3 regions of the Pseudoalteromonas sp. Cn5-37 genome follow, and region 3 is predicted to be linked to each of the others. Evidence: predicted binding sites of a transcription regulator. Region 3 holds the regulator's gene; each other region holds the start of a gene.
The links. Region 3 encodes sigma-54, which starts transcription at its own class of promoters, with help from an activator protein. Its sites were predicted from a motif close to GTTGGCACGNNNNTNGNNT; they were not measured.
Positions count from the first base shown of each region.

Region 1 (10,194 bases), on a different contig from region 3:
GCTTTTTGGGGCAGTTAATGACTTAGTTGAAAACTGCATCATATCGTTTGATTCAATTGTTAGTTCACATTCATTAGCATTTGCTGAAGCTGCAAGAATAAACAAAATAGAGCCTAAAATTTTCTTCATGGTATTCTCCTTAAATGAACATATTTACACAGTGGCACGTGCATCTTTAGTTAGTTGAACAAGTGCTTTTCGTACTGCTTGAGGGTTATCACATACCTCATTAAAAGGGATGTAGTAGTTCTTATTATGGCTTCTGATGTAGCAGCCTTGCGGTAGCAAACCATTCAAAACGGGTGCTGTGTCGTCAACATGGTAGTGATGGTTTAGAATTAAGGACATTGCATCTTTGTGGTCTTCGTTCATATGATTGATCATATGCAGCTCTTGGTTGTCATCCCATGCTTTTTCTGATGTAAGCCATTCATCTTTTTCAATCCAAAAAATCTTGCCAAAGCCGCCTATATAGCGAATGCGAACAGGGTCTAATTGCCATAAGTTAAAGTCATGAGCGCTACGATAAGAGTCAGCTTCTGGGTATAAAGCAATATATTTGTTGAGTAATACTTCAGCATGTTCTGCTGGAACTAATGAGCCATCACCCACGATGGTTACTCGACCATGTTCGTTTTGATCGCCTGTTTGCGCTGCATCAAATATTGTTAGGCTCATGCGCTTGTCGTGAACTAGGTTTTTAGTGTGTTGAGCAATATCGCTGATAAAAAAATACAGTTTTCCTTGCTCATCACACATGTAAGGAGTTACAGAGCCAAATGGATAGCCGCGTAAATTATATGAAAGGGTAGACATTACTCCGCTACTTTTTTTGTATACCAATTGCTTGGCGTCGTTGACGGCTTGTGTTCTCATGAAAACTCCTGACGTTGAGAATAAATCATTGGGGCGTCATGCAGTGGATGTGACTTAACATACAAAGGCATGGCGTAAATGTGTTTTAAATTATGCTCAGTGAGGACATCTGATGTTCTGCCAGACGCCAAAATGTGTTTTTGATGCAACATAATAATGTCGCTGGTATAAAGACTTGCTAAATTTAAGTCGTGGATTGCAATAATGGCGGCATTGCCTTGCTTAACAAACTTGTTAACCCAACCCAATAAAGCATGCTGGTGGCGCATATCGAGCGCTGAAGTTGGCTCATCTAATAACATGAGCTTCGGCTGAGCATCATCACTAAATGCATCAAGTTGCGCTAAGCAACGCGCCATACTCACTCGTTGTAACTCGCCGCCCGATAAAGCCGTGGCACGACGATCTCTCAAGTGACCCAGCTCCATAAAATCAATGTATTGAGCTACTTTTTTAGCACAGTGCTGCGTTGTTTCTTTGTAAGGGTAGCGCCCCATTGCGACAAGCTCTTGCACTGTGAATGCAAAACCTAGCTGCTGAGACTGCATAACAACGGCACGTTGATGGGCCAGTTTAGCTTGGCTAAATTTTGCTAAGGGGTGGTTGTGTAGCAGTATTTCACCTTGATAAGGATGACTTCCGGCTAGAGTGTGGAGCAAGGTGGATTTTCCAGCTCCATTTTCACCAATTAAGCCCACACATTGACCTGCTTTAATCTTACCAGTTAAATCTTGCAAGATGGCTTTTTCGCCGTAATTAACACTTAAGTTATTAAAACTAAGCAATTGCGCCTCCTTGCTTACTTTTTAAAATAAGGTAGATAAACAAAGGCGCACCAAGTAGGGCGGTGATAATCCCAATAGGAAGCTCTGCTGGCATGACTAATGTGCGTGCGAGCCAATCAGAGAGTAATAAAACGATAATGCCAAGCAACATACACAAAGGCATCATAACCCGTAAATGGGGACCCACCATAAGCCTTGCAATATGCGGAACAACCAAACCAACAAACCCGATTAAGCCTGTCATTGCGACACTTGCTCCCACACCTAATGCAACTAAAATAATGATTTGAAATTTAAGAGTTTGCGTGTTTATTCCTAAATACTGAGCTTGTGATTCACCTAGCAGTAAACAATTCATTGGTTCTTTTAAATACCACAGGCCAATTGCACTGATAAGTAACAGTGGTAATGCTTGATTTAAATTAGCCCACGTAGCACCGCCAAGTGAGCCCATAGTCCAATAGTTTATTAACCTCAGCGCACTGTCATCAGCATAAAAACTTAATAACCCTATTAATGCAAAGGCAAGAGCGTTTACTGCTACACCGACCAAAATCAAGGTCGTCACATTAACTTGACCGGCCTGTTTAGCGATCAGGTAAACAAAAAGCGTGACAGCCAATGCACCTAAAAATGCGGCATAAGGTAAATATTTATCGGCTTGAAAATCAAATTTCGCACCCAGTGCGATAAATGCCACTGCAATAACTGCAGCGCCTGAACTAATACCAATAATAGATGGGTCGGCAAGTGGATTACGGCACAGGGCTTGAGTCGCCGTTCCTGTTTGAGCCAGCACTAAACCAATCATTACAGCTAACATAAAACGTGGTAAACGAATTTGCGTAACAACATTAATTTGTAACGGGTCAAACTGTGTAAAGTGCTCTGGCGCAAGCCAAGCAATAGCTAAACGCCAGTCCCAGCCGGCGGGGCCAAAACCAATACTTAGTAAAGATAAGGCGGCAATACTCAGAACGCAAAGGACTATCCATTTATTAGGAAAAAGCCTTGTTCTTAGCACTATTGGTAAAGTAATTGAATCGTTCATAGCTTATTGCGATATTCACTAACTTGCTCAATGGCAATCGCTATTCTTGGTGTTAACCCCAATGATAATAAACTATCCATAACCAGTAACTTACAGTTTTGTGCTGCTTTTAATAAAGATAAAGCGGGCAGCTTACAAAATGCATCTTTACCACCTAATGAGTAAACGACATGAGCAGGTGCAATAATAAAATCGGGTTGCTCTACGGCAAGGATCTCTCTATTTAATGGTTTAAAGCCTGAGTGAGTCTGCGCTAAGTTTTTAATTCCAGTATATTCAAACAACATTTGCGGCACGGTATCAGTACCGGCAGCAACTAAGCCTCTATCATTGGCCGATAATAGAAAAAGTGCTTTTTTACCAGTAAGCGAAGATTTTTCAGGTAAGCTATTTTGGATTTTTTGATTTAAAGCACGTGCTTGCTCTTGCGCACCTAATTCATTACCTAAATTAGTAATTAAGCTATTTAGCTCACTGATAGAGTCTGGCTTAGGGTAGGTTTTTAACGTTACACCAGTCGAACTGATTTGTTTCAATACTTCAGGTCTGCCAGTTCCTTCAAGTGCAAAAAGTGCCGTTGGGCGTAAAGAAAGTACACCTTCCGCAGCAAGATCGCGGTAATACCCAACCTGAGGTAACTCTGTGGCCGCTTTTGGATACATACTCGATTGATCAACACCTACTAGCTCTTGCTGCTGACCTAACGCGAATATAATTTCTGTTAATGTTCCTCCGGCACTTACTATTCGTTGCTCAGCGAAGACTGAGCTTGAAAGCAGTAATAACATGACGCTTAAGTATTTCATATTTGCACTCACTTGAATGATAGTAGCCCTATTATAATTAATTAAATGCAAATGAAAATAGTTATCACAATCAATATGTGTTTGGGGGGGTAACTTCGTAGTTCAACTCTTTGTGCTAGTCTTGTTGGATGAAATTTAGATTATACTCGATCATCTATCACTTTGAGGGCGGGAGGCTTGCATGAGGCGTTTTTATGAAACAGAACGAACTTTAATGGATTATCGAGAAAGAGAAAAAAGCCGTTGGCTTAGGATGCTTTTTATTACTGTGATTAGTATTGCAATTTCTTTACTGATTACTTTCTTGACTCTTCTTGCTACAGGGACAGAAATGATGCCTGTCATTTTTATTATAGCGACAATTGTTCCTGCAGTTACTGCACCAATCGTTTCATGGTCTATTAGTGGTTTGATGATTAAAGTTCAAAAATTAGAGGAAACACATCGAAAACTAGCAATGTATGATCATTTAACAGGATTGCTATCTCGTCGAGAGTTTCTAGCTCAAGGGAATGAACTATTGCAAATGTGTCAAAGTAATAATCAACCAGTTGTATTTGCTTATTTAGACTTAGATCACTTCAAAAAAATTAATGATACATACGGTCATGCTGCTGGAGATGAGGTATTGGTAAGTTTTGCAAACCTAGTCAAGAAAACTTTAAGGCAAGAGGATTTACTAGGTCGTTTAGGGGGCGAAGAGTTTGCTCTAATTTTGGTAAACACGCGAGTGGTAGAGGCAAAACAGAAGCTAGAATTGCTCCGTAAAACTGTCGCAAAGATGACAATTAATTACGCTGAGCAACCGCTAAAGATTACAGTTAGTTTAGGGGTAGCTGATTGGGACCGTCCTCATAAAGAAAACTTAATATCGTTAATGAAAAGAGCTGATAATGCACTGTATAGTGCTAAATCATCTGGGCGAAACCAGCTTGCATTTGCCAAGCTATTTTAATGGCTTGCTCCATAAAAACACTGATATATTGTTTGTCTTTGAAACATCTAAATTCTTTAAATAATTTTATTTTTTAAGTAGGGCGCATGTTACGATTTTTTTCTATAGACCAAGGTGTGATCACAGAAACAGAGCCAGCTGCTGATATGCCTCTTGCAACCGCTATTAAGAATGCCCATTGGATTGATACTATAAATCCGACTGAAGAAGAACGACAAGCGCTGGCAAGCACCCTTAATATCACCTTACCCGGCGCTGATGATGTTGAAGAAATCGAGGCCTCTTCCCGTTGTTTTATCGACCATGAAGGCTTGCATGTGCATGCGCTTTTCATGTCACCAAACGAAGGGCGCTTTAACACGGTAACCGTAGCTTGTTTGTTACAAGACAACTGTTTGCTGACAATCCGCGATGATGAACTAGCCGATTTTCGTCTATTACGACTACGTGCTCGGAAAGGGCAAGTGGCGTGTGATAATCCAAAGCAACTTTTGGTGACTTTATTTGACCAAAAAGTCGAAAACCACGCTGATATGCTTGAAGACATGCATCATCAGTTAGAAAAACTCAGTGCCTATGTACTTGAAGAGGATGACTCTGACTTAGAAGAAGCCGTTAGCCGAATTTCTCGCCTTGAAGATAATAACGGTAAGGTGCGTTTATGTTTGATGGATACGCGCCGGAATATTTCGTTTTTACTGCGCCACCTAGGAGCGCCGACAGAAGACCGCGAATCACTACGTGAAATTGTGCTCGATATTGATACCCTTATGTCTCACTGTACATTTTTGTTTGATAAGGTGAATTTCTTAATGGACTCGACTCAGGGTTTTATTAACATCGAACAAAACCAAATTATCAAAACCTTCTCTATCGCCTCAGTGGTGTTTTTACCTCCAACCGTTGTCGCCAGTATTTATGGGATGAATTTTAACAGTATGCCTGAACTGCAATGGGCATGGGGTTACCCGTTTGCAATTGGCATTATGTTGCTGTCTGGCTTTGCACCTTACTTGTTCTTTAAACATAAAGGTTGGTTGTAACAAAGCATAAAAAAGCCCAGCAAATGCTGGGCAAAGGGTCTTCGGATAGACCTAGGGGGTTTAACCTTTCAATTCGCCGGTAGACGATTCGATATGTGCACGAACAAACCATTGGAATTGTTCTAAATCAGCCAGTTGGCCAGTGATCATATCTTCAGAAACTGGGTCTAGCTCACCAAGCTTATCGATAGCTGCACGGTGGTCTTTATTAACACCGTTATACACTTTATCAAGCGCTGTTAGGTGGTCAGTAACTAAGCCTTTACCAATTGAATAATCTTGCCAAGTACGGCGTTCTACAATTGATTGAGGTGTGCCAACAGGTACGCCGCCCATGGTTGCAATACGCTCTGCAATCGTGTCAGTCATCTCTTGCACTGCGCTTACTTGTGGGTCAAGCATTTCGTGTACACCAATAAAATTAGGACCAACAACATTCCAATGAATGTGTTTTAAAGTGAGGTGTAAATCGATTAAAGCGACCATGCGTTGGTCTAGAATAGCAATCGTGTCCGCTGCAGCTTGGTCTTTAACACCCGGTGCTGTAAATTCTGCGATTTTTGATGATGAATTACTCATTACTCCTCCGAGATTATCTGTAAATTTCCTTTCGCTTTTAATCTAAAAAGCATGTGTAATTACACAGAAGCAAGCGTTGTGCCTAATAACTTTTAAATTATAAGGCTCTGAATTTAATAGATTAATTTTATTTAAGTCTTGAGGGAGGGTGATACTAGTTAAGAAGAAGTATGAAAACTCTGCACACCTTCTGTAAAAAATTCAGTGTGCAGATACTAATTTACGACTTAAGAAAGTAAAGCCGCCGCTAAACGAACAAAATCAGATGAGGTTAGAATGCCCACTAGGTTGTTATCTTTATCAACCACAGGCATGCAGCCATGACGGTTCTCAACAAAAAACTTAGCAACTTCGTGTAGCGGTTGCTCTGGCGAGATACTGGTAAAATCGGTAGCCATAATATCAACCACATTAGTTTGCTTTTCCTTGCGTTCGAGGGCGCTGGCACTGTAATTAGCCATGATATTCATTACCTGAGCAATCATGATTTTTTGCGTTAACATGCCAACCAAACCACCATGCTCATTGATCACAGGGATATGACGAACATTTTTCTCTTTCATTAGATTATGAGCATCATGCAGGGTATTTTGCGCGCTAATAGCAAATGGGTCTGGCGTCATTAAATCACTAACTAGGTGTGTCATGGCTACATCCTTACAATTAATCAAGTTGCGGTAAGTTTAGCGCTTATCTAGTTAATTTCACTTAAGTGAGATCAAAGTATTAGTGATTAACGGTGTAATTACTTATGCAGTTCAGCCGTAGGCAAAAAGATGTAATGAGGATAATTTTTACCTTTAAATATTAATTTTATGAATTATTAGCTTGTTCAATTAGCGTATAAGCATCATGCGCTTTTTCACTTGGTTTTATGCCTTTTCCTAAAATGATTGTTAATTGTATGACGATTGTGCGCTCTAATAACGTTGACTCATGCAGTGCTGGCGAAGTTTGACTTGTGCAGGTTAATAAACCGCAGTGTGCTCTTTGCTCAAAACGTGGTTTGTTAGTGGGCTTGGCGCGTTCAACATCAACTGCCTGCTCGGCAACGAGAAACCAGTCATAACCGGTGTCTATCGTAATGTTGGCGGCTTGCAGCATACTTTGCTCAAGCGCTGAGCGCTTTGAACCGTGACGAGTCTCGTATTGAAGGATATATTGATTATCCGCAAGCTGCTTAGTTGTTAGGCCAGGAATGTTTTTATCATTCGAATGTTGGCTGCTGGTGCAGCCAATTAATACAATGGCAAAATAAGCTAATAATACGTGTTTCATGATTGTCTCGCTTATTGCCAATGGTTAGTTAGCGCTTGTTGTTCGGCGTTACGATCTAACGGTTGGCCTTGAATGTGCTCGTCGATGTAACTATCAAGCGCAGGTGTTTTACTTGCTAAGCGATAGCTTTGGCTTGAAATTGCGCGTTGCTCGCTCGATGCATGAAGCTGCCAAATTCCTTGTTGTTTACAAGCAATATGTGTTTGCTGGGTAGTTTTAGAATACAGCGTGTATTGGCGGCAAAAATCGCCATTAGTATTAACAAAGCTAAGCTGTGCAGTTAGGCTTCTGTTTGTATCTAATAGTGTGTTGTCGCCACTCAGTTGTTGATCTAATGCGTTGGCAATGGGTTGTTCCAAACCTTGTTGTTGAACAAAGCTAGCAATAGCGACTGTAAAAAGCACCGCAATACTTGCTGCAACGGCCATTTGTTTGCGACCAGCTAGTTTAATTTGCTGCCATTTAGATAGCGAAACGACATTCTCTTTATTATGTTGCTCGATTGTTTGTGCAAGTTCATCAGACAAGGGCATTGCATCAATCTGTGCTGCGTGTTGTTTAACGAGCATGTCAACTTCAGATAGTTCAGCTAGGCGTAAAGCGAGTTGCTCATCTTCAGCAATTGCATTACGTATTGCGTCCATTTCGTTTGCTGGTAATTCATTGTCTAAAAAAGCACTGAGTGTTTGGTCATCAATCTTCATGCGTTTTCCTTAGTGAAATCAGGCTTAATTAATTGATAAAGTGCAGCTCTGGCTCGTGACAATTTACTCATCACGGTGCCAACAGGTATTTCGAGGGTGTGCGCAACATCTTTGTAAGCCATACCTTGCACTGCCACGAGGGATACAATAGCGCGTTGTTCATCTGGCAAGGTTGTTAAAGCGTTATTTACCCGCTGCAAAGTCTCTTTGGTTGCGAAACTCTCTTGTTCATCGTCACAGATGGGTTCTTGAAGTTCTGTATTTTGAACTGCCTTTAAGCGCACTTTTTGCGAGCGGTATTCGTCGATCCAAACATTGCGACAGATCTTGAAAGCCCATTTTAGTGGTTCAATATCATCGGGCATGCCTTTTTGTAAAAGTTTCTCGATGGTCATTTGTACAATATCATCGGCATCTGCTTGATTGCCGGTAAGCGAAAATGCAAAACGTCGCAGCGCTGGTAATAAACTGGTTACTGTATTTGTCATAGTTTCCCTTATTGGTTAGGGCAAGGGCCGATTAATGAAATAACTCATCAATGATTCAGCCAACTCACACTACTATAACGAGCAAGAAAAAGTTTTATTCCCAATAAATGCAATTTTTCTTTCACTGAAACGTTATAGTAGTACCTAACTAAATGAGAAGTCACTGTAACATGAAATTGAAATCAGTCATTTTAAGTAGTTTGCTGTTTACTTCAAGTACGCTATCAGCAGCGATTATTGAGCCAATAAATGGTGTGATAGAACAGGTAGATCCTGTTATTAATCAACTTGAACCGCGCATAACCAGCCAAGTAGAAAGCATACGCAAACATGAGTTAATCGACGACGCAACAGCCATTGTGACCTCGCTACCTAAAAGGCTAGAGATACTCAATCAGTTACAGGCTCCTGCATTTGTTGAAGTCGATGTTGAGCATGGTTTTCGTGCAGTTGAAAGGCAATGGATAATGCTTGCGAATGAACAGCATCAGGCAAAACTGTTGCAAATTGGCGCGCAAATTATCGTCACTAAACAATACACGTCATTGGGTTTGTCATTAGTGCGGTTTGTTGTCCCGACCAATTACGATTCAAAAGCGCATTTGCAACGTTTACTTTCACTCGATGATGCAGCGTTATTGGACAGAAATCATATTTATCAAGCGCAAAATGGTTCTCAGCAAGATGCGTCTTCATCAAAGCTTACAGCAATGTGTGACTGGTCTGTAAAAATTGGCATGATTGATAGTGCGATAGATACGACTCATCCGGGATTTAGTAACACACAGATAAAAATGCAGTCATTTCTTGCAAATGACTTAGTTTCACCCGATTTGCACGGCACTGCGGTTGCTGGCGTTTTGGTAGGTAAGTATGGGCAGCTCATGCCGTTATTATCTGAGGCAACATTATACAGCGCGGCGGTGTTTTATCAGCAGTCTGATTTTTCACAAGGGGCGACATTAGCAGCAATAGTTGAAGCACTTAATTGGTTGGTTGCTAACGAGGTGCCTGTTATCAATATGAGTTTTACAGGGCCCGACAACGCTATTTTAGCGGCAGCAATTAATGCCACAGCGGCTAAACAAGTAACTTTAGTGGCGGCTGCAGGCAATGAAGGACCTGCTGCGCTGCCACTTTATCCTGCGGCATACCAACATGTCATTGCTGTCACGGCACTGGATAGTCAAAACCGAATTTATCGCTGGTCAAACAGAGGTGGTTATATTGATTTTGCGGCATTAGGCGTCAATGTCATGACGTTAAAAGCTGGAGGGGATCTTGGTCGGGAATCTGGAACCTCTATTGCCGCGCCGCGTATTTCAGCGGCGGCTGCATGTTTAGCGGCAAAGCCAAATGCTTCTCCTAAAAATATTTACCAGGCGTTACAGCAACAAGCGAATGATTTAGGTGAAGTAGGCAAAGATGCGGTGTTTGGACATGGCGTAATCGATTAAAAGCTGGCTTTTAATGACAGCGAAGCAATACTTTGGGTATAGGTGTTTGCTGCCAGCTTAGATTGATAATCGCCGTACTCTGCTTCAGTAACAATTTGCAAAGAGTCAAAAACAGAAAGCTGCCAAAATGCGCTGACTACACTGCGACTTTCATCCCGAGATGGCTCGCTTT
Region 1 covers NZ_JAKGBA010000001.1:1,037,759-1,047,952, reverse strand. Annotated here, with positions in the region: gene azu (azurin) at 1-129, opposite strand, end outside; gene L1266_RS04725 (HugZ family pyridoxamine 5'-phosphate oxidase) at 154-876, opposite strand; gene L1266_RS04720 (heme ABC transporter ATP-binding protein) at 873-1,661, opposite strand; gene L1266_RS04715 (FecCD family ABC transporter permease) at 1,654-2,712, opposite strand; gene L1266_RS04710 (heme/hemin ABC transporter substrate-binding protein) at 2,709-3,518, opposite strand; gene L1266_RS04705 (GGDEF domain-containing protein) at 3,700-4,473, shown strand; gene corA (magnesium/cobalt transporter CorA) at 4,560-5,516, shown strand; gene dps (DNA starvation/stationary phase protection protein Dps) at 5,577-6,095, opposite strand; gene L1266_RS04690 (CBS domain-containing protein) at 6,323-6,742, opposite strand; gene L1266_RS04685 (CC0125/CC1285 family lipoprotein) at 6,909-7,373, opposite strand; gene L1266_RS04680 (hypothetical protein) at 7,385-8,077, opposite strand; gene L1266_RS04675 (RNA polymerase sigma factor) at 8,074-8,565, opposite strand; gene L1266_RS04670 (S8 family serine peptidase) at 8,736-10,022, shown strand; gene L1266_RS04665 (hypothetical protein) at 10,019-10,194, opposite strand, start outside.
Region 1: a site for sigma-54 is predicted at 6,163-6,181, ahead of dps (DNA starvation/stationary phase protection protein Dps). Genes of this name have one in related genera too.

Region 2 (10,194 bases), on a different contig from region 3:
GCTATGCAAAAAGTTTTCCAACGTTTCTTTGACGCGTGTTTTTAATGTCATATCGAGGGATGATTGCGGGGTTTTAATTTCGCAGCCACCACGTTCTAAAGTCGGTTCTGCCACTAACTGCCAATGGTTATCTGCAATAGTTTGTTCGCCATAACTTTCGGTAATTAAAGCAATATCATCAGGATGTAAGTGAATACGTACTTTCACTTGCTCTTCACCTAACGCATCAATGGCTTGCTTCAAAGCATGTAAAATGACTTCTGGTGAGGTTTTGATTTCTTGGTAAACTAAGACTTCAGTTAACATAACAGCTAATTGCACTAACTGCTTTTCGGCACTTTCATCGACTTTAGATAATGGTTGAGAAAGGCTATCAAGTAAGCTTCTTAAGTTAGTGAGCTGCTCTTCTAAAATAGGCTTAATTTCTTCTTGGCCTTGCTCCTTACCAAGCTCAACACCTTCTTTAAAACCAGCTTCTTTCCCCTCATGCGCGCCTTTTTCAAAACCATCTATATAGCCTTGTTCATGACCTTGCTTTAGCCCTTCTTCATAGGCATCTTGACGGATTTTTTCAAGTTCAGCCATGGTCAATGACGGAATTTCAGGCTCTTCTGGCTGCTCTTCGGCCTGCTGCTTTTGCTGCTCTTTACGATATAAGTCAGCTAAAGGCGTGCCATACGCCGTTGAGCGTCCAGCGAGTTTTGTTGTATCTTGCGTCACTTCAGGAATTGGCCAGTTTTCCAATAGTTCATCGGCTGCTTCACTGGCATGTACTGGGCGTCCTGTATGAAATGAAGACTTACTCATGGCTTACAGGAACTCCTCACCACCACCGCCACCAAGCATGATTTCGCCTGAGTCAGCTAAACGTCGTGCCGTAGAAAGAATTTCTTTCTGTGCCGCTTCTACTTCGCTAATACGAACAGGGCCCATTGCCTCAAGATCATCAGCGAGTAATTCAGCGGCACGTTTTGACATATTGCCCAAAATCTTCTCTTTTAATGCTTCGTCAGTACCTTTAATTGCTTTCATTAATACATCTTGCTGTACTTCACGAAGGATCGCTTGAATACCACGGTCTTCAACATCCATTAAGTTCTCAAAGACAAACATAAGGTCTTGGATTTGCTGTGACATCTCTTCATCGTGTTCACGGATTGAATCCATTAACTGACCTTCAACATTGGTATCTAGGTAGTTCATGATATCAGCAGCCGCTTTCAAGCCACCCATTTTCGCAGCTTGTGCACCAGCTTGACCTGCGAACTGTTTCTCCATGATTTCATTCAACTCTTGCAATGCTGCTGGTTGAACTTCTTCAAGGTTAGCAATACGCATGGTTAAATCTAAGCGCACTTTTTCTGGGAATTGCGACAAGATTTCCGCTGATTGCTCTGGCTCTAAATAAGATAAAACAATGGTTTGAATTTGCGGGTGCTCGTTGCGAATAATATTCGCCACTTGCTTTGAGTCCATCCATTTCAATGAATCAAGACCTTTCGCCCCTGAGCCCATAACAATTTGGTCAATAAGGCTGGCCGCCTTGTCTTCACCAAGCGCTGCAGTAAGGGCTTTTTTAATAAAGTCTTCAGACTGGAAGCCAATGGTACTGAAGCTTTGAATTTGCTCAATAAACAAATTATGGACTGCGCTAATTTTCGCTTGCGATAAATCATCTAGTGCGGCCATTGCCATACCCACTTTTTGCACTTGCTTTGGCTCTAAGTGCTTAAGGATTTGCGCAGCATCTTCTTCTGATAAGCTCAGCAATAAGATTGCCGCCTTATCAACACCGTCTAATTTATCAACATCAAACGCCGGTGGTAATTGTTTTTGTTCTTGATCAGTCATCTTCTGTTAACCACGCTTTCACTACTTGAGAAGACAGTTCTGGTTCATTTGCAACCAATGCACGAACTGCTTTGAGTAAATCTTCATCGCCATGTAAGTCTGGCAGCTGTAGTGTACCATCACTTGAGAATCCTACAGCAGCAGAGTCAAAGTCTTTATTTAGCATATCTAGCGTGCTATCACCAATATCTACACCTGCACTTAATGCATCTTCATCATATTCTTCTAGTGTATCGTCTGGGTAAATTAGACGTTTCAGCATAGGTCTTACAACAAAGACAATAAGTACGATGATAACCAGTGCACCTAATGCTAAGCGTAGCATCTTCATGAACCAATCTTGCTCCCAAAGTGGAACTTCAATCGCTTCACCTGTATCTTGTCTTACAAATGGCACTGTAACGACTTCAAGTGCATCACCGCGTTGCATATCAAACCCAACACCACCTTGTAGTAAGCGACGAATATTTGACAATGCTTCGACAGAGCGAGGAACCATAGTTGTTTCACCGTTTTCACCTACTTGTGGTACATAATCAACGGCAACTGACACACTGATGCGGCGGATAACACCGGTTTGCTGGCGCTTATGCGAAATTGTGGTATCAAGTTCGTAGTTACGTGTTGCTTCTTTATGCGAACGACTTGGGTTCGTTGCTGAACCTGCACTACCTTGGCCAGCGACCTCAGGAATATTAGAGTTAACTGGCGGCTGATTCGTTAGCGCACCTGGAATGCCGACAGCAAGACCACCAATGTTGTTTTCTTCGAACGTGGTTTCACTGCGCACAGCGGGTAAGTCTGGGTTATAACGTTTTTGTGTTTCTTCGACTGCACTAAAATCCATATTTAAGTCGACTTGCGCTGTGTAGTTACCTAAACCTACAACTGGAATAAGGATGCTATCGATTTTATTTAAGTATTCTTCTTCACGCTTACGCTCAATTTCATACTCTTTTCGAGAGCGAGCAGCAAGTGAGTTTTGTGAACCTGAATTCAGTAAACGACCATTTTGATCAGTCACAGTAACGCGCTCTGGCGATAAACCTTGGACTGCTGAGGCAACAATATCAACTACTGAGTCAACTTCTTCACCATCAAGCGTACGGCCGCGTTTTAAGGTTAGTACTACCGTCGCTGAAGGTTGTTTTTCACGACGAGCAAATACGTTTTCTTTTGGAATAGCTAAAAGTACTTTGGCGCGAGTAACATTTTTTAGCTCTTCTATGGTACGTGCAAGCTGTTGCTCACGACCATGTTTTAAACGTTCACGTTCAAGGCGTTGGCTTACACCAAACCCCATGTCTTGCATGATGATGTCAGTACCTGAGCTTGGCGCTTGCTCTAGGCCTTCACGAGCCATCAATAATTTGATGTTTTGGTATTCACCTTCTTCAACAGAGATGACGTTACCATCAAGTTCGTAATCAATCTTTTGAGCATCTAAAAAGTCCAGCGTTTGAATAAGCTCTTCCGTTGGCATTTTGCCAAGCGGACGCATATCTGGCTGACGAGCCCAAATAATAATAAAAATTGCGATAGCCAAACAGATTGCTAAAGCAATCACTAAAGTAGCCTGGCGTAAAACGTCTACACCATTTAAGGCACTTAGGTAGCCTGACTTTTGCTCTTGTTGATCGTCAGTATCGGTTGCATCGATACCGCCGCCTGCTAAGGCTAGATCAGTTGATTGATTAGATTGCGCCACAATAATTCTCCACTACCTAGTTACACAGGCATGTTCATAATTTCTTTATAAGCTTCAACAAGTTTATTGCGAACCTGTACCGTCGCTTCAAAGGCAACTGATGACTTTTGCGAAGCAATCATTACGTCCGCAAGTGAAACACTGCGATCGCCCATTTCAAGCGCGGTTACTTTTTGTTTTGCTTCTTGTTGTAAGCCATTCACTGTATCAAGTGCATTGGTAAGTAAATCACCAAACTGTGCCGATGAAGTTGGCTGAGTTTGTGTTGGTAAATTATTAATTGAGTTACCACGACCAACTTCTGAAGCCATAGATTGCATTTCTTGAAATAATGCGCTGTTTTGAACTTTCATAATACTCTCTGACAATGCAGTTTACTTATGCACTGATAAAGCACAAACCGTGCCACAAAATAAAACGAGAATTTTCAACAACTTAACACAGATAATTTACTTGTCAGAGTTTTGACAGCAAACAAGCTCACAAAAATGTGAGCTTGCTTAACTAACTTTTTGGAAGGAGTTTATGCAGGTAAAGCAATACCCAAGTCACGCATTTGCGCCAATTTATAACGTAACGTGCGCGGACTAATACCTAAGGTTTCTGCAACCTCTTTACGCTTACCGTTACAACGCGCTAAGGTTTCTAAAATAATACGATGCTCTTTGTCTTTCAGCTCGTCTTTGTAATTACCTTGCTCACTCACTTGTGGCACGGTATCTAAATTAACTTCAACAGGCTGTTCTTGATATACGGGTGCGTTGTGTGGCGGTGTAGCGACTGGCTTGATATCAACAGTAAGCAACTCTTCAATAAAGACATCATCTTGATGAATACTATTACCATCACATAATATCAATGCCCGTTGAATAACGTTATCGAGCTCTCGTACGTTACCTGGCCAAGCATGCGATAGCAGCTTTTGTTTCGCACCCTCACTTAGTTGAGCTATAGGTTCTTTACTTTTCAGGCAATGACGCTCTATTAAATGCTCAGCTAATACAATAATGTCGCCAGGACGCTCGGCTAATGGTTTCCACATTAGCGGGAATACATTTAAGCGATAATATAAATCTTCTCTAAATAGATTCTCGCTCACTGCTTCTTTTAAGTCGCGGTTACTTGTAGCCAGTACGCGTACATCAAGCTCTATGGTTTTACGGCCACCTAAACGCTCTACTTCGCGCTCTTGAAGTACACGCAGTAATTTAGCTTGTAAGCCTAAATCCATCTCAGTGATTTCATCTAGTAAGATGGTACCACCTTGAGCTTGCTCAAATTTACCCGGGCAAGCTTGAATCGCGCCGGTAAACGCCCCTTTTTCGTAGCCGAATAAGGTTGCTTCAAGCATGTTTTCAGGAATAGCAGCGCAGTTAATAGCCACAAAGGGAGCATCGCTACGATTTGATTTATCGTGGATAAAACGAGCCAACACTTCTTTACCCGAGCCACTTGGGCCGAGTACCATGACACTGGCATCTGAACGGGCAACTTTGCTCGCGAGTTCTAATAGCTTAATACTCGATGGATCGGCAACAATTGGGCCATCGGTTTCTTTTTCTTTTTCAGGCAAATAACGACTCACCATATTAAGAAGCACTTCTGGTGCAAACGGTTTTGCCATGTAATCAATCGCGCCTAAACGCATTGCTTCTACAGCATCATCAATAGTGGCATAGGCTGTCATCATTAAGACCGGCAGCTCAGGATAGTTAAGTTTAATGCTACGTAATAGGTCAAGGCCACTCATAGCGCCCATTTGCACATCACTAACAACCAATGAATAGCTATTTTGCTTGAGCAAGATCACCGCTTGTTCAGCGCTATCTGCAGCAACGCAATCAATACCCGACATTTCAAGGGTATCGATTAGCGCTTCTCGTAAACCTGCGTCGTCTTCAACGACTAAGATAGAGTTAGTATTCATTTTGCCTCCGCTGAGATTGGTTCTGCACTAATTGGCAAGATCAAACTAAAACATGCTCCCCCATGAGCATTATTAGTCACTTCAACCCGTCCTTGGTGCGCATTGGCGACTGAACTTACAACTGCAAGTCCTAGCCCCGTGCCCTGGCTTTTGGTAGTGTAAAAAGGTTCGAATAATTTGTTGGCATGGCGTAAATCAACACCCGGGCCATTATCACTGACACTGATACGAACACAGTTTTCGCTAGTTTCGTCACGTTCGGCACTCAGGGTTACCACAGCCTCAGAACCAATAATTTGAATACTGTTGTGGATCAGGTTTTGAATAGCACTCGCCAGAGCCGTTTTATTACCCATAATTTCAATATCTGGCTCAGGCAAGTTCACGCTAAGTTCACTGTTATTTTGTGCAACCATGGCATCAGCACCGGCTTTTACTTCATTAAGTAACTGTTGCATTGAAACGCTTTCGACCACTTGTTGCTCACCACTTTTGGCAAATAACAGCATATCGTTCACTTGGGTTTCTAAATCTTTTAAACGCGACATTAGCTTCGTATGAAAGTTACCACGCGAGCTTTCTGGCAATCGCTTTGAGCCTAAATTTGCAGCATAAAGCATGGCCGCTGATAACGGTGTTCTGACCTGATGAGCAAGCGAAGCAACCATTTTGCCAAGCGCACTTAAGCGCTGCATATGTGCAACTCGCTTTTGTAAGCGTCTGGTTTCAGTTAAATCTGTCATTAAAATTAATTGTCCTGGCTCTGGAGCAAGCGCAGTAATATCAAGCTTAATTAAACGGCCATCCTTAAGTGATACTTCATGTCCATCGTCTTGCTGTGGTCGAAATGAGCGCTGAATAACGCTAAACCATTTTTCACCTTCAAGCGGCTCACCTAGCATATCAATAGCAATTTGATTGGCTTTTGCGATCATGCCTCGGCCATCTAAAACCACTACACCCGCAGGCATGGTATCAACCAAGTGGCCTAACCAACTGGCTTGTTGGCGCAGCTCACTCAATTCACCCACATACTCTTCTTGCTGTAAGCATGGGTTATATTGTTTGGCTGTGATAAATTGTGGTTTTAGGACATTTGCTAAGGCCATAATCGATACTCAAAAAATCGTGTCTACCTAGCTAAATGCACAATCCGTACCAAATTTATTTTTGTTTTATTTCAATAAATTAAAGACAAAAAAACACTGACAAAAAAATGACAATCGCGAGGGAATAATGCAAAAAGAACACCAGTGTCGTTGCCCATGGCTCGATACCAGCAAAGAAGATTATGTGGCCTATCACGACCAAGAATGGGGGGTGCCATTATATGATGATCACCGCTTATTTGAGTTTATAACCTTAGAGTCAGCACAAGCGGGACTGAGTTGGTATACCATACTCAAAAAGCGTAATGGCTATCGCAGTGCTTTCAAAAACTTTGTTGTTGAAGACGTTGCCAAAATGACCGAAGACGACGTCGAACGATTAATGCAGTTTGAAGGTATTATTCGTAATCGCGCTAAAATCGCCGCCACTATCAATAACGCGCAACGTTTTATTGAGATTCAAAAAGAGTTTGGCAGTTTCTCAAATTACCAATGGCAGTTTGTTGGTGGCAAACCATTGGTAAACGATCTTGATAAATTAGAGGATTACCCGGCTATTACTGAAGCCTCTACAGCATTCGCCAAAGATTTAAAAAAGCGCGGCTTTAAGTTTTTAGGGCCAACCACTGTGTATGCGCATATGCAAGCCTGTGGCATGGTTAACGACCACAGTAATGATTGTTTTAGAAAACAAGAGATTATTGATAGTTATTAGGTGATATGGGCTAAGCTTGGCTTCTATCTTCTCGGTGCTGCAAGCAGCCTCCGGTGGTAAAAAGCTAATTAAGTAACTTATTCACAAAGAGGCTAAGAGACGCTGCGCTTATGAGGTAAAAATAAAGATGTTAAATTTTAGGCTCTAGGCTACTAGGTGTAGCGCGCAGCACCTCGATTACCTTGGTGGTAAAAGTATTAAGAGCCTGATTCACAAATAGGTTAAAGGAATATTGCGCTTTAAATATTAAGAGAAAGGGCTTGGTTTCTCATTTGTTCCTCATTATTTTCTCTTTGTGCAAAAAGCTTTTAGTGATTTATTACCACAGCAGACCCCGAATGAAAGACGGTGAGCGCGCTCGTAAGTTTAGCGCCTATAAATAAAGACACAGCCCATTCTATAGGCGTAATAACCATAGTACTTAGTTAATTTTTGCCTAAAACCTGCTCTTAACTATTAGTCACGCGTTAGGTTGTATTTCTTCATTTTTTCGACCAGTGTGGTGCGCCTAACACCTAAAATTTCTGCTGCACGTGCAACAACGTAATCATAGCGCTCTAATGCTTGGCTGATTAAGCTAATTTCTAGCTCAGCAAGATACTCTTTGAGCTCAATTCCTTCATCTGGTAATAAACCTGAGTCAGCCGTTGTTGCTGGTACTTCAGGTTCTTCATCATCGTAATCACTAAAGCCGGTACTGAAAATATCGTTGAAAGCATCTCGCTCCATCAACTCTTCAGGGTACTCAGGCTCATAGGCCTCAACTTCGATATAACGATATTTAGCTGGTAGGTCTGGCACATCAACTACTTTATCAGGGAACATGATCACCATGCGCTCAACTAAGTTAGCAAGTTCACGAATATTCCCCGGCCACGCATGTTCTTTTAAGCTTTGAATCGCACGCTCAGTGAATTTGGCCGTTGTGCCACTTTGCTCATTAACACGACGCATTAACTCTTTTAACAGCAAAGGAATGTCGTCAGCACGCTCACTAAGCGAAGGATTTTCAATTGGAAACACGTTTAAGCGATAAAAAAGGTCTTCACGGAAGTCGCCCTTTTCAATCATCTCTTCAAGGTTACGGTGAGTCGCTGCAATAATGCGTACATCAGCTTGAATAGGCTTAGTACCCCCTACTCGCTCATAGCTACGCTCTTGCAACACACGTAGTAGTTTAACCTGCATTTGCAAAGGCATATCACCTATTTCATCTAGAAACAGCGTGCCGCCTTGCGCTAATTCAAAGCGCCCTTTGCGTGCAGAAATAGCACCCGTAAAGGCCCCCTTTTCATGGCCAAATAGCTCACTTTCAAGTAGTTCACCAGGAATAGCACCACAGTTTACCGGCACAAATGGCCCTGTATTGCGTTTAGAGAGTAAATGAACGTTACGTGCAACAACTTCTTTACCTGTGCCTGACTCACCTAAGATCAGCACATTGGCATCGGTTTTTGCTACTTGCTCAATTAAAAAGCGCACATCTTTTACAGCTTCGGTTTCACCGACTAAACCATCAAATGATTTGTTAGATTTAGCTTGTTTATGGTCACCCGGTAGCATGCGCTGATATTGCTGACAATCATGTAATAGCTGAGTAGTTACGTCATGGTTAAACGGTTCACAAATTAAACCAACTACATTAGCAATGCTTAGCAGCGGTTTGAGTGTTTCACCAATTAATAAAAACGGAATGGCAGGAAACTGTTTGATCACAGCCTCGTGATTTAGCTGCTGTAAAGCACCAAGAATGACCATGCATTCTTGCTGTTGATGTTTTTCACAAAAAGACTGTAATGAAGTCTCATCAACTAATTGTGCAGTTTCACCAATGAAGGTAAGTGCTGCATGTAAACCTATCGCACGATTATTATTATTGTCTAAAATTAAGATCATTATTGGCGAACCACAGTTACCACGAGGTTAGTTAATTTCTAAATTGTAAGCGAGTTTAGGAGGGATGCAAGCGCTAAGCGGCAATTTATTGACATCAACGCCAAAAAATAGTCACTTAGCACTAAAATTTAATACTAAAGAATTAACTTACAAATTTAGCCTGTTTGAATTTTAAAATATTCTATACTCGTTGCTATAATCTCTATAGAAATGCTCAAAGAAAGATAACATCAATGGCATTAATATTGCTTATCTATTTTTATGAATCGGTGTTTTTAATATAGGATTTTCTCATGGCACATATATCGATAAAAAAGTACAGTCAAGTTAGCGTTAGCAACATTAATGAAATGTCTCCTTATGAGCAGATCAATTTGATTTTCAGCAATATTATCGGACGCTTAGCAGCAACTAAAGGCTTTATTGAGCGTAAAGAATTTGAAAAAAAAGGTGAAAATATTTCTACCTGCATTTTATTATTCGGTGCTCTACAAGATGCACTCAATTTTGAGCATGGCGGGGATATCTCTAGCAACCTACTATCGCTGTACGACTTTTGCCAACGCAGGTTAACTGAAGCAAATGTAAACAACGACATTGCAGCAGTAGATGATGTTATCCGTATCGTTAAAGAAATAAAAGAAGGGTGGGATTCTATTCCGCTCGAAGAGCGCATACCTAAAGCTGAGCAATAATGCCGAATTATAACGCTCTGAATGAATTACTCATTGCATTATCAGAGCACATAGATAAAACAGATATTGAGCTGGCAAGCCAAACGTTAATAGCTATTGACCAAGAGTTAAAACATTGGTGTGAGAGTGAAACACCACCTCAAGAAAAAGAGTTATTAGCTATACAAGCTAAAATTTTAGCCGCTACAGCTAGACTTAAAAACGCGAGAGATAAAACTCAGGCCGAGTTAATCAACCAGCGTAAATCACAAAAAGCTATTTCTAAATATAAAGCAACTAAACGCTAATTTTCG
Region 2 covers NZ_JAKGBA010000007.1:135,226-145,419, forward strand. Annotated here, with positions in the region: gene fliH (flagellar assembly protein FliH) at 1-807, opposite strand, end outside; gene fliG (flagellar motor switch protein FliG) at 811-1,851, opposite strand; gene fliF (flagellar basal-body MS-ring/collar protein FliF) at 1,844-3,559, opposite strand; gene fliE (flagellar hook-basal body complex protein FliE) at 3,580-3,912, opposite strand; gene L1266_RS11375 (sigma-54-dependent transcriptional regulator) at 4,083-5,486, opposite strand; gene L1266_RS11380 (sensor histidine kinase) at 5,483-6,595, opposite strand; gene L1266_RS11385 (DNA-3-methyladenine glycosylase I) at 6,723-7,310, shown strand; gene L1266_RS11390 (sigma-54 dependent transcriptional regulator) at 7,767-9,206, opposite strand; gene fliS (flagellar export chaperone FliS) at 9,500-9,901, shown strand; gene L1266_RS11400 (hypothetical protein) at 9,901-10,188, shown strand.
Region 2: a site for sigma-54 is predicted at 3,951-3,969, ahead of fliE (flagellar hook-basal body complex protein FliE). Genes of this name have one in related genera too.

Region 3 (10,194 bases):
CGCCAATTAAGCGTAACATGGTGGTTTTACCAATGCCGCTCGGTCCCATGATAGCGGTAATCTTGCCTTTCGGAATGTTAAAACTCATATTTTTATATATGATTCTATCGCCCCGTGAAAAGGTTACATCCTTGATTTCTACTATTGATTGCGACAAGTCGCTCTCCATAACGTTTTTCACTAGTTTTGCCATTTTAAGGGTTTTTTAGTCAAGATGGAAAAAACAAATCGTAAAATTTTGTAATATTTTCTATCAATAAATTCTAAAGCTAGCTGTAAAGAGCTTAACGACACCTGAAATTTAGTTTCCTTACCAAGCACGCTTTATGCTTGCCAGCCCATTCTTTTACTTATACTTTCAGGCTCGCTTTTGTTACTATTTGCAGTCATCTGTATAAGTAATGTTGGCGTATCACAATGGTGACTTCTTTTGTCATTTTAATTATTGGCTTTGCTGCACTCGTCTGGAGTGCTGATCGGTTTGTTTATGGGGCGGCTGCACTGGCAAAAAATATGGGGATCCCCACCCTAATCATTGGTTTAACCGTTGTTGCTATGGGCTCATCTGCGCCTGAAATGATGGTATCTGCATCAGCGGCACTTGCCGGTAAAACAGATACTGCGGTAGGTAATGCGGTCGGCTCTAACATTACTAACATCTTACTTGTACTTGGTGTCACAGCTTTACTGCGCCCTCTTTCAGTATCTTCAATGACACTCAAACGCGAAATGCCGCTGGTACTGTTAATCTCAGTAGCCGCTTGGTATGTGTTCTCAGATAACTATTTTTCGTTCGCTGAAGGCATTGCATTGATGATTGCCTTTGCGGTGTTCATTGGTGGCTTAGTTATTGTGTCTCTGCGTGCTAAAAACCAAGATGACCCATTTGTCAGCGAAGCATGTGAAGATGTTCCGAACGATGTCAGCACTAAATCAGCCATATTTTGGTTAATCATCGGCATGATTTTATTACCAGTCAGTTCACACTTTTTAGTTGAATCAGCCGTTGATATCGCAAAATATTTTGGTCTATCAGACCTTGTAATAGGCTTAACCATAATTGCTATTGGCACCAGCTTACCAGAGCTGGCAGCCTGTATTGCAGGGGTATTAAAAAACGAAGACGATTTAGCGCTTGGTAATATCGTTGGCTCAAACATTTTCAATTTACTCGCCGTATTACCACTTGCGGGTATTATCAACCCATCAATTATTGACCCTTCTGCGGCAAACCGCGATGCACTTATCATGATTGCAGCAACCGTTGTATTGATTGCCATGTCATTGAACTTTAAAGGTGCTCGTCGTATCAATAGAGTAGAAGGTGGCTTACTGTTAGTCGCATTTATTGCATATCAGGGCTATATTTTCAGCCAAGTAGGATAATTAATGACACAACCTAGCTTTATCGCGCAGGGTAAGCGCGTACTCGAAATTGAAGCACAAGCTTTACAAGAAATTGAGCAATATATAAATCAAGATTTCGATAATGCTTGCCAATTAATGTTCCAATGTACAGGTCGTATTATTGTGATTGGTATGGGCAAGTCTGGCCATGTAGGTAATAAAATTGCTGCAACCCTTGCAAGTACTGGCACTCCGGCATTTTTTGTTCATCCTGGCGAAGCTAGCCACGGTGATTTAGGCATGATCACCCGCGACGATGTGGTGATGTGTATTTCAAATTCAGGTGAGACCAGCGAAGTACTCAGTATTATCCCTGTTATTAAGCGCATTGGCGCAAAAATGATTTCGTTAACAGGCAACCCAGACTCAACAATGGCAAAACTGTCTGATGTTCATGTGTGCATCAAAGTTAGCCAAGAAGCGTGTCCGTTAGGCCTTGCCCCAACGGCAAGCACCACTGCAACCTTGGTTATGGGCGATGCAATGGCGGTTGCGCTACTAGAAACCCGAGGTTTCACTGCCGACGATTTTGCACTTTCGCACCCTGGTGGCAGCTTAGGTAAACGTTTATTACTTACATTAGATGATGTGATGCACGCAGGCGACGCAACGCCAATCGTTAGCGAAACCCAAAGCATCAAAGATGCATTGATTGAAATGTCAGCCAAAGGCCTTGGTATGACCGCAGTGATTGGTGCAGATGAAAAGTTAGCCGGGTTATTCACTGATGGTGACTTACGCCGTATTTTAGAACAGCGCATCGATATCCATAACACGGCAATTAGCCAAGTGATGACCCGTTCATGCACAACGGCTCGCCCTGACATGCTTGCGGCTGAAGCTTTAAATATTATGGAGCATAAACGTATTAATGGTTTAATTGTGGTGGATCAAAGCAACACACCAATTGGTGCCCTTAATATGCAAGACTTATTAAAAGCAGGAGTTCTCTAAGCAATGACATTCGCCGAACTATACCAGCCCCTGAGCCCTGATGTGAGTCAGCGTGCTCAAAAAATAAAACTATTAATCTGTGATATTGATGGTGTTTTTTCTGATGGTCGAATTTATTTGGGTAATAATGGCGAAGAGCTTAAAGCATTCAATACTAAAGATGGTTTTGGTATTAAAGCACTCATTAATAGTGGCTTTGAAGTGGCAGTGATTACTGGCCGCCATTCACAAATAGTTCAGCAGCGAATGACTAGCCTAACAGTTCAGCACATTTATCAGGGACAAGAAGATAAGCTGATTGCTTATCAAGAGTTAAAGGATAAACTGGGGCTGACAGATGAACAGATTGCCTATATTGGTGATGATGGTCCAGACTTACCAGTTATGGAAAAAGTTGGCTTTGCTGTCGCAGTAAACGATGCACACCCGCTTATCAAGAAGCTGGCTCATTACACCACATTATTACCGGGTGGCTTTGGAGCCGTGCGTGAATTAACTGATTTACTGATGTTAGAAAACGGCAAGCCGTTAACTAGCGATGGTACCAGCGCATGAATATAGCCCGTATTTTACTGAGTATTGTTTTTGTCTGTTGCATGGTGTGGTTATGGTACCCGTACTTTAACCAGTCAACTGATACAATAACTAGTGAAGACGAGATCATCGCAACACCTGATTACACTGCCGTTGCTCTAAAGCAAACAGCTTATGACGAGCAAGGTAAAATTAGTCATAAAGTGGCAGCTGCAAAAATGGAGTTGTATCAACAATTAGGGTTTACCTTTTTTGAACAACCTATTTTTACTATTTATAGCGATCAGCAAGTTTGGCAAGTAAGAGCCAAAGAAGCTACTTTATACGAAAATGATCAGCTGATTTTTGAAGGGGATGTAGTTGCTAAAAACTTAACCCATAACGGTATGATCGAAGACATAAAAGCAGAAAATATTAATGTCGACATTGATAAAATGACGATGTTTTCAAAGCAACCTGTAACACTAACAGGACCGAATTTAAAAATTACCGGTAAAGGCTTAAAAGCCGATTTAAAAGCCGAAATTGTTGAGTTAACTAACCATACACGAACCATATACTATGACCAATAAACTGAAGAAATTACTCCTGATCCCAAGCTTATTAATTGCCTTTTCGGGCGCAGCTGCCGAGCAAACAGGCGCTCAAATTAGCATTAGCTCAGATCGCCAAGTCGGTAAACTAAAAGATGGCGTTGGCATATTCGAAGGTAACGTAGAGATCGTGCATGGTGATCGTCGCATTACAGCAGAGCGACTTGAGGCACATGGCGGTGACACCGAAGGTACAGTCGAATTAATTATCGCTACAGGCAAACCAGCTTACTTCGAAGAAAAGCAAGCTGATGGTACCGTGATGAGTGCCAGCGCCGAAGAAGTTCGTTATGATGTTGCGAAACGCTTCTTAACACTCAATGGCGAAGCTGAAGTCACTCAAGCGGGTCAAAAAGTAACGGCAAAAAGCATTACCTATGATATGGCTCAACAGCTGATCAGCGCAGAAAAAGACGAAAACTCAACAGATCGTGTACACACTATTTTAGTGCCTGTAGAAAATAAAAAAGACGATAAAGGCCAACCATGAGCACATTAAAAGCAGAGCTTTTAGCTAAAAGCTACAAAGGCCGCCAAGTGGTTAAAAATGTCGGTCTTGAAGTTGAAGCGGGCAGTATTGTTGGCTTGTTAGGGCCAAATGGTGCAGGTAAAACAACGACCTTCTATATGATTGTAGGCCTCGTACCAAGCGACAAAGGAAAAATAAGCATCGATGATAACGATATCACGCTTTTGCCAATGCACAGCCGTGCGCGCTTAGGTATTGGTTATCTACCACAAGAGTCGTCTATTTTTCGAAAATTAACAGTTTACCAAAACTTGATGGCCATATTAGAGACCCGCAAAGATCTTAACAAAACAACGCGCGAAGAGACGCTTAACAACTTATTAGATGAATTTAGCATTCAACATATTCGCGATAGCCAAGGTATGGCACTGTCAGGTGGTGAACGACGCCGCGTTGAAATTGCACGTGCATTAGCCGCTAATCCTAAATTTATCCTTTTAGATGAGCCTTTTGCTGGTGTTGATCCTATTTCGGTGTTAGATATAAAGAAAATTATTGAGCACCTAAAAAATCGTGGTATTGGTGTACTTATTACTGACCATAATGTTCGAGAAACCCTTGATGTTTGTGAAAAAGCCTACATTGTTTCTCATGGGGAGCTAATTGCATCAGGGACACCTGAGCACGTATTAGCTGACCAAACTGTACGTGATGTTTATCTAGGCGAGCAATTCAGGCTGTAACCATTACGCCACCGACTAGAGCATCTGCTAGACTTATACAATGACAATAAATCGATAACAGTGTCCTCACCGTTACCGATAACTTAAAAAGGATTGTTAGGGATACATGAGGCAATCATTACAGCTGCGCATGGGCCAGCAACTTACAATGACTCCACAACTGCAACAAGCCATTCGCTTGTTGCAGCTCAGTACATTGGATCTCCAGCAAGAAATTCAAGAAGCGCTTGATAGTAATCCTCTGCTTGAAGTGGAAGAAGCGGATTACAACGAAGAAAGCATCGGTAAGAATGAGCAAAAAGCGGAGTCTGACGATGTACAAGTCAGCGCGTCTGCCGACGAAGCACCTAGCGAATTCGAGCAAGAAAGCAGTGATGCTCTGAGTAAGGATACGGTTAGCGATGACTTAGCTATGGATGTTACGTGGGATGAGTACATGAGTGCCGCCCCATCAACATCGTCTGGGCCAATGCCTGAAGACGAGTCTATTTACCAAGGTGCTTCAACAGAAACACTGCAAGAATATTTAATGTGGCAACTACAGCTCACACCATTTAGTCCTACCGATGAAGCGATTGCCGTTGCCATCGTTGAAGCTATCGATGACTCAGGTATTTTAACGGTTAGCTGCGAAGATATTGTCGAAAGCTTTAATCAAAATAATGATGAAGAAGAAATCGAACTCGATGAAGTTGAAGCTGTCTTAAAAAGAATACAGTTATTCGATCCAGTTGGTATCGGCGCCCGAAGTTTACAAGAGTGCCTGTGTATACAACTTCGTCAATTCGATGCCAATACGCCATATTTAGCTGAAACTAAAATGGTTTTATCTGAGCATATCGAATTATTAGCAAGTCGCGACTATCGCACTTTAATGAAAAAGACTAAGCTTAAAGAAAACGAGCTTAAAGAAGTGATGACGCTCATTCACAGCTTAAATCCTAAGCCTGCGGATAGCATAGTACGCGAAGAATCTGAGTACGTCATACCCGATGTATCAGTGAAAAAAGTGAAAGGCCGCTGGGTAGTCGAGTTAAACCCAGATTGTATGCCAAAAATTAGAGTGAATAGCCAATATGCAGCGATGTCTCGCTCTGTTAAATCAAGTAGCGACAGCCAATTTATTCGTTCTCACTTACAAGAAGCAAAGTGGTTTATTAAGAGCTTAGAAAGCCGTAACGATACTTTACTAAAAGTGACCAACTGTATCGTGCAACAACAGCAAGCTTTCTTTGAACATGGCCCAGAAGCAATGAAGCCAATGGTGCTAAACGATGTCGCTGAAATGGTCGAAATGCATGAATCGACGATTTCTCGGGTTACAACACAAAAATATATGCATACCCCAAGGGGAATTTTTGAGTTGAAATATTTCTTCTCAAGCCATGTCAGCACCGAAAATGGTGGTGAGTGCTCTTCTACAGCAATTCGCGCTTTAATCAAGAAGTTAGTTGCTGCAGAAAACTCGGTTAAACCATTGAGTGATAGCAAAATTGCAGATATATTGGCTGAGCAAGGAATTAAAGTAGCTAGACGTACAATTGCAAAATATCGTGAGTCTCTAGCAATACCTCCGTCTAATCAGCGTAAAAGTCTGATTTAGACGTTTTACATAGAAGGAAAATGCTTATGCAACTAAATTTAACTGGTCGTCACGTAGAAGTCACTGATTCATTAAGAGACTATGTAAACACTAAGTTCGCAAAACTAGAAAGGCATTTTGATCATATTAATAATGTTCATGTCATTTTAGATGTAGAAAAATTAAGCCAAAAAGCAGAAGCAACTTTACATGTAAACGGAGGCGAGTTGTTCGCTTCTACAGAACATCAAGATATGTACGCAGCAATTGACTCATTGATCGATAAACTTGATCGCCAAGTCATTAAGCATAAAGAGAAATTAGCTCGACATTAAATTATGAAACTTAGTTCACTTACTAATCAGGACTGCAGCAAAGCTGCGGTCCTTTTTAATAGCAAAAAAAGAATTCTTGAGTATATTAGCGAGTTAGCTCACCAGCAGTTTCCTCATTTATCTCAACAAGATATCCTAGATGCTTTTCTGAACAGGGAAAAGTTAGGTAGTACAGGTATCGGCCGAGGAATAGCTATTCCCCACGGTCGAATGAGTGGTGCTGATGAACCTCATGCATTTATTATTGTCAGTGAATCTCCCATCAATTTTGATGCGATAGACAATCGTCCCGTTGATATTTTTGTGGCACTCATCGTACCAGATGGCGATTGCCAGTTGCACTTGAAGACCTTGTCAACAATTGCTGATAGACTTAAAGATAAAGATTTTTGTAAACAGTTGCGAAGTGCTACAAGCGATCAGCAACTATTTCAAGTAATTGCATCAGAGGCATAAATGGAATTAATAATTATCAGCGGTCGCTCAGGCTCGGGGAAATCGGTCGCTTTACGAGTTCTTGAAGACTTAGGCTACTACTGTGTTGATAATATTCCTGTCAACCTACTGCCTTCGCTCGTGCGAAGTGTTTCTGATAATTATGACAAAATTGCCGTCAGTATCGACGTACGTAACTTACCGAAAGAGCAGCAAGAGTTTAATGATATTCTTGAGTACCTGCCAGGTTTTGCTAACCCAACACTATTCTACCTAGATAGTGATGATCAAACCCTAATCAAGCGTTTTTCTGAAACTCGCCGTTTGCATCCATTATCGATTGATTCTTTACCGCTTGATCTTGCCATTAAACAAGAAAAAATCCTGCTTGATGTGCTGATCACCCGCGCTGACTTTATGATTGATACCACTGATTTGAGTGTTCATCAGTTAGCAGAATCAATTCGTGAAAAGATTTTAGGTAAGAAAGATAAAAAACTGATTATTACGTTTATGTCGTTTGGTTTTAAGCATGGCATTCCAAAAGAAGCTGACTACGTTTTTGATGCACGCTTTTTACCGAACCCACACTGGGAGCCTGATTTAAAGCCACTAACCGGCCTCGATCAGCCTGTCAGGGATTATTTAGCTAGCCACAGCATAGTGCAAAAGTTCACTTGGCAGATTCAAACCTTTGTACAGACTTGGTTGCCACATCTAGAGCGCAATAACCGCAGTTACCTAACCATTGCAATTGGTTGTACAGGAGGCCAACACCGTTCTGTTTACTTAGCGCAAACAATTGGTGAAAGCTTTTCTAAAACTCATGCTAATGTAAAAATTCGCCACCGCGAACAAGATATCTAACTAGGCACCAACAATGCACGCTGAAGATACCTTTTTAATTCAAAACAAACTTGGCTTACATGCTCGCGCTGCGACTGTTTTAGCGCAACTAGCACTGCAATTTGATGCCAAAATTACACTTTTTCAAGATGAGAAAGAAGCTGAAGGCGACAGCGTGTTAGCGTTAATGCTCCTTGAAAGTAGTCAAGGAAAAGAGGTTCGTGTTGTATGCGAAGGTCCTGACGCTGACGCTGCATTAACGGCAATCGGCGAATTAATTGCGCAACGCTTTCACGAGCAAGAATAGCATTTGCTAAGACTTCAAGGTTTACGGTAAACTTACTTCGGATATTTAAAATTCCCTTTAAATATCCTACTTTTATATCGCTCGCTTTTCTAAATTACAAAACTCTTAATAAATTTATCGCAGTGCGACGATATCTCTGCAAATACACTACAAAGCAACTATGCTGTATTTGCATAGCCTATTTAAACTTTTTTCAGTTGTAAGGACGCCAATGCCAGAAGCCTTTGAACAAGATTACCCACTACAACAACTCAAACAAGTGACCAAGTCACTCAATAGTGGTCAATTTGTTCAAGTGCGCGGCATGTTAGCCAAAACGGCACCTTGTGATACAGCCCTTTTACTTGAGTCTTCTCCCCATAAAATTCGTCGTATGCTTTGGCAGCTGGTTGACCCAGATGTCCGTGGTGATGTTCTAGAGGAACTCTCTGAAGATGTACGTCTTGGCATTATTGCCCAGATGGAGCCTGAGCACATTGCTGCTGCTACAGAAGATATGGACGACGATGACTTAGGTGAGGTTTTACGTAGTCTTCCTGATACCGTATATCAAGACGTTGTTAGCGCGATGGACTCGCAAGATAGAGAAAGGGCAACTCAAGCGCTTTCTTATCAAGAGCGCTCAGCCGGAGCCCTGATGAACAGCGATACGGTAACCATTCGTCCAGATGTTACCCTAGATGTAGTTTTACGCTATTTACGCTTACGAGGTGAGTTACCAGAGGGTACCGATGATTTATATGTAGTTGATAAACATAACTGCTTTTTAGGGGCGCTTTCGTTAACCACGCTACTGACAAGTCCTTCTGATAAAGTTGTTCGTGATTTAATGGATGAAGACTGTGAGTCAATCCTAATCTCTATGGATGAAAGCGATGTGGCGCAGCTATTTGAGCGTCACAACTGGATTTCAGCTCCTGTTGTAGATGATAACGCTCACTTGCTTGGCCGTATTACCATCGATGATATCGTTGACGTAATCCGTGAAGATGCAGAGCACAGCATGCTAAGCCTCGCTGGTCTTGACGACGAAGAAGATACCTTTGCGCCAGTGCTAAAAAGTTCGCAGCGTCGCTCTATTTGGCTTGGGGTTAACTTATTAACCGCATTGCTAGCAGCCATTGTGGCAAGCTTTTTCGAAAACACCTTAGCAATCTTACCTATTTTAGCGGTACTCAATGGTATCGTCCCTTCAATGGGTGGCGTTGCAGGTAGCCAAACCTTAACCCTGGTTATTCGTGGTATAGCGGTTGGCCATATCAACCAAACCAACCAACGCTTCTTATTACTCAAAGAGCTGGCGATTGGCGCACTGAATGGTATTATTTGGTCGATATTAATTGCTGGAGTGGTTGCCCTATGGCAATGGGACTTTAAGCTCGGCGCAGTGCTGGCCTTTGCAATGTTTATGAACCTTGTTGCCGCAGGTATTGCAGGTGCGAGTATTCCATTAATTCTTAAGAAAATGAAAATAGACCCAGCCCTTGCCGGCAGTGTAGTGCTGACAACCGTCACTGATATTGTTGGTATCTTTGCCTTTTTAGGCACCGCAACCTGGCTATTGATCTGATACCAATTCACAATAATACTTAATTAAGCGAATTGGTATAAATAAAAACGGCCCTTTAAGGGCCGTATTTATATCTTTTACTTTGCACGCTGCTTATTTTTACCTACTCTAGGTTTGGTATTGGCCTTTTTAAACTGGCTAAAACCGGTATGACGAGTCAGTGCTGCACGGCCTTTACCGCCCTTACCTTTAGCAGTTTTCTCGTTTCGACCTTCTTCAGGAACCAAACAATTCGGCCCTTTACCAATTAAATTTGCTTTGCCCATTTTTCTTAGTGCTTCACGGATCATCGGCCAACCAGCAGGATCGTGGTATCGTAAAATCGCTTTGTGTAAGCGACGCTGGCGTGCGCCTTTTGGAACAGGCACTTGCTCAGTATTGTTCTTAATATTGCGCAGCGAGTTCATCTCAGTGTGATA
Region 3 covers NZ_JAKGBA010000023.1:26,692-36,885, forward strand. Annotated here, with positions in the region: gene L1266_RS17860 (ATP-binding cassette domain-containing protein) at 1-169, opposite strand, end outside; gene L1266_RS17865 (calcium/sodium antiporter) at 418-1,386, shown strand; gene L1266_RS17870 (KpsF/GutQ family sugar-phosphate isomerase) at 1,390-2,361, shown strand; gene kdsC (3-deoxy-manno-octulosonate-8-phosphatase KdsC) at 2,365-2,916, shown strand; gene lptC (LPS export ABC transporter periplasmic protein LptC) at 2,913-3,467, shown strand; gene lptA (lipopolysaccharide transport periplasmic protein LptA) at 3,457-3,978, shown strand; gene lptB (LPS export ABC transporter ATP-binding protein) at 3,975-4,700, shown strand; gene L1266_RS17895 (RNA polymerase factor sigma-54) at 4,807-6,303, shown strand; gene hpf (ribosome hibernation promoting factor) at 6,330-6,617, shown strand; gene ptsN (PTS IIA-like nitrogen regulatory protein PtsN) at 6,621-7,073, shown strand; gene rapZ (RNase adapter RapZ) at 7,074-7,919, shown strand; gene L1266_RS17915 (HPr family phosphocarrier protein) at 7,933-8,205, shown strand; gene mgtE (magnesium transporter) at 8,417-9,775, shown strand; gene L1266_RS17925 (YgiQ family radical SAM protein) at 9,853-10,194, opposite strand, start outside.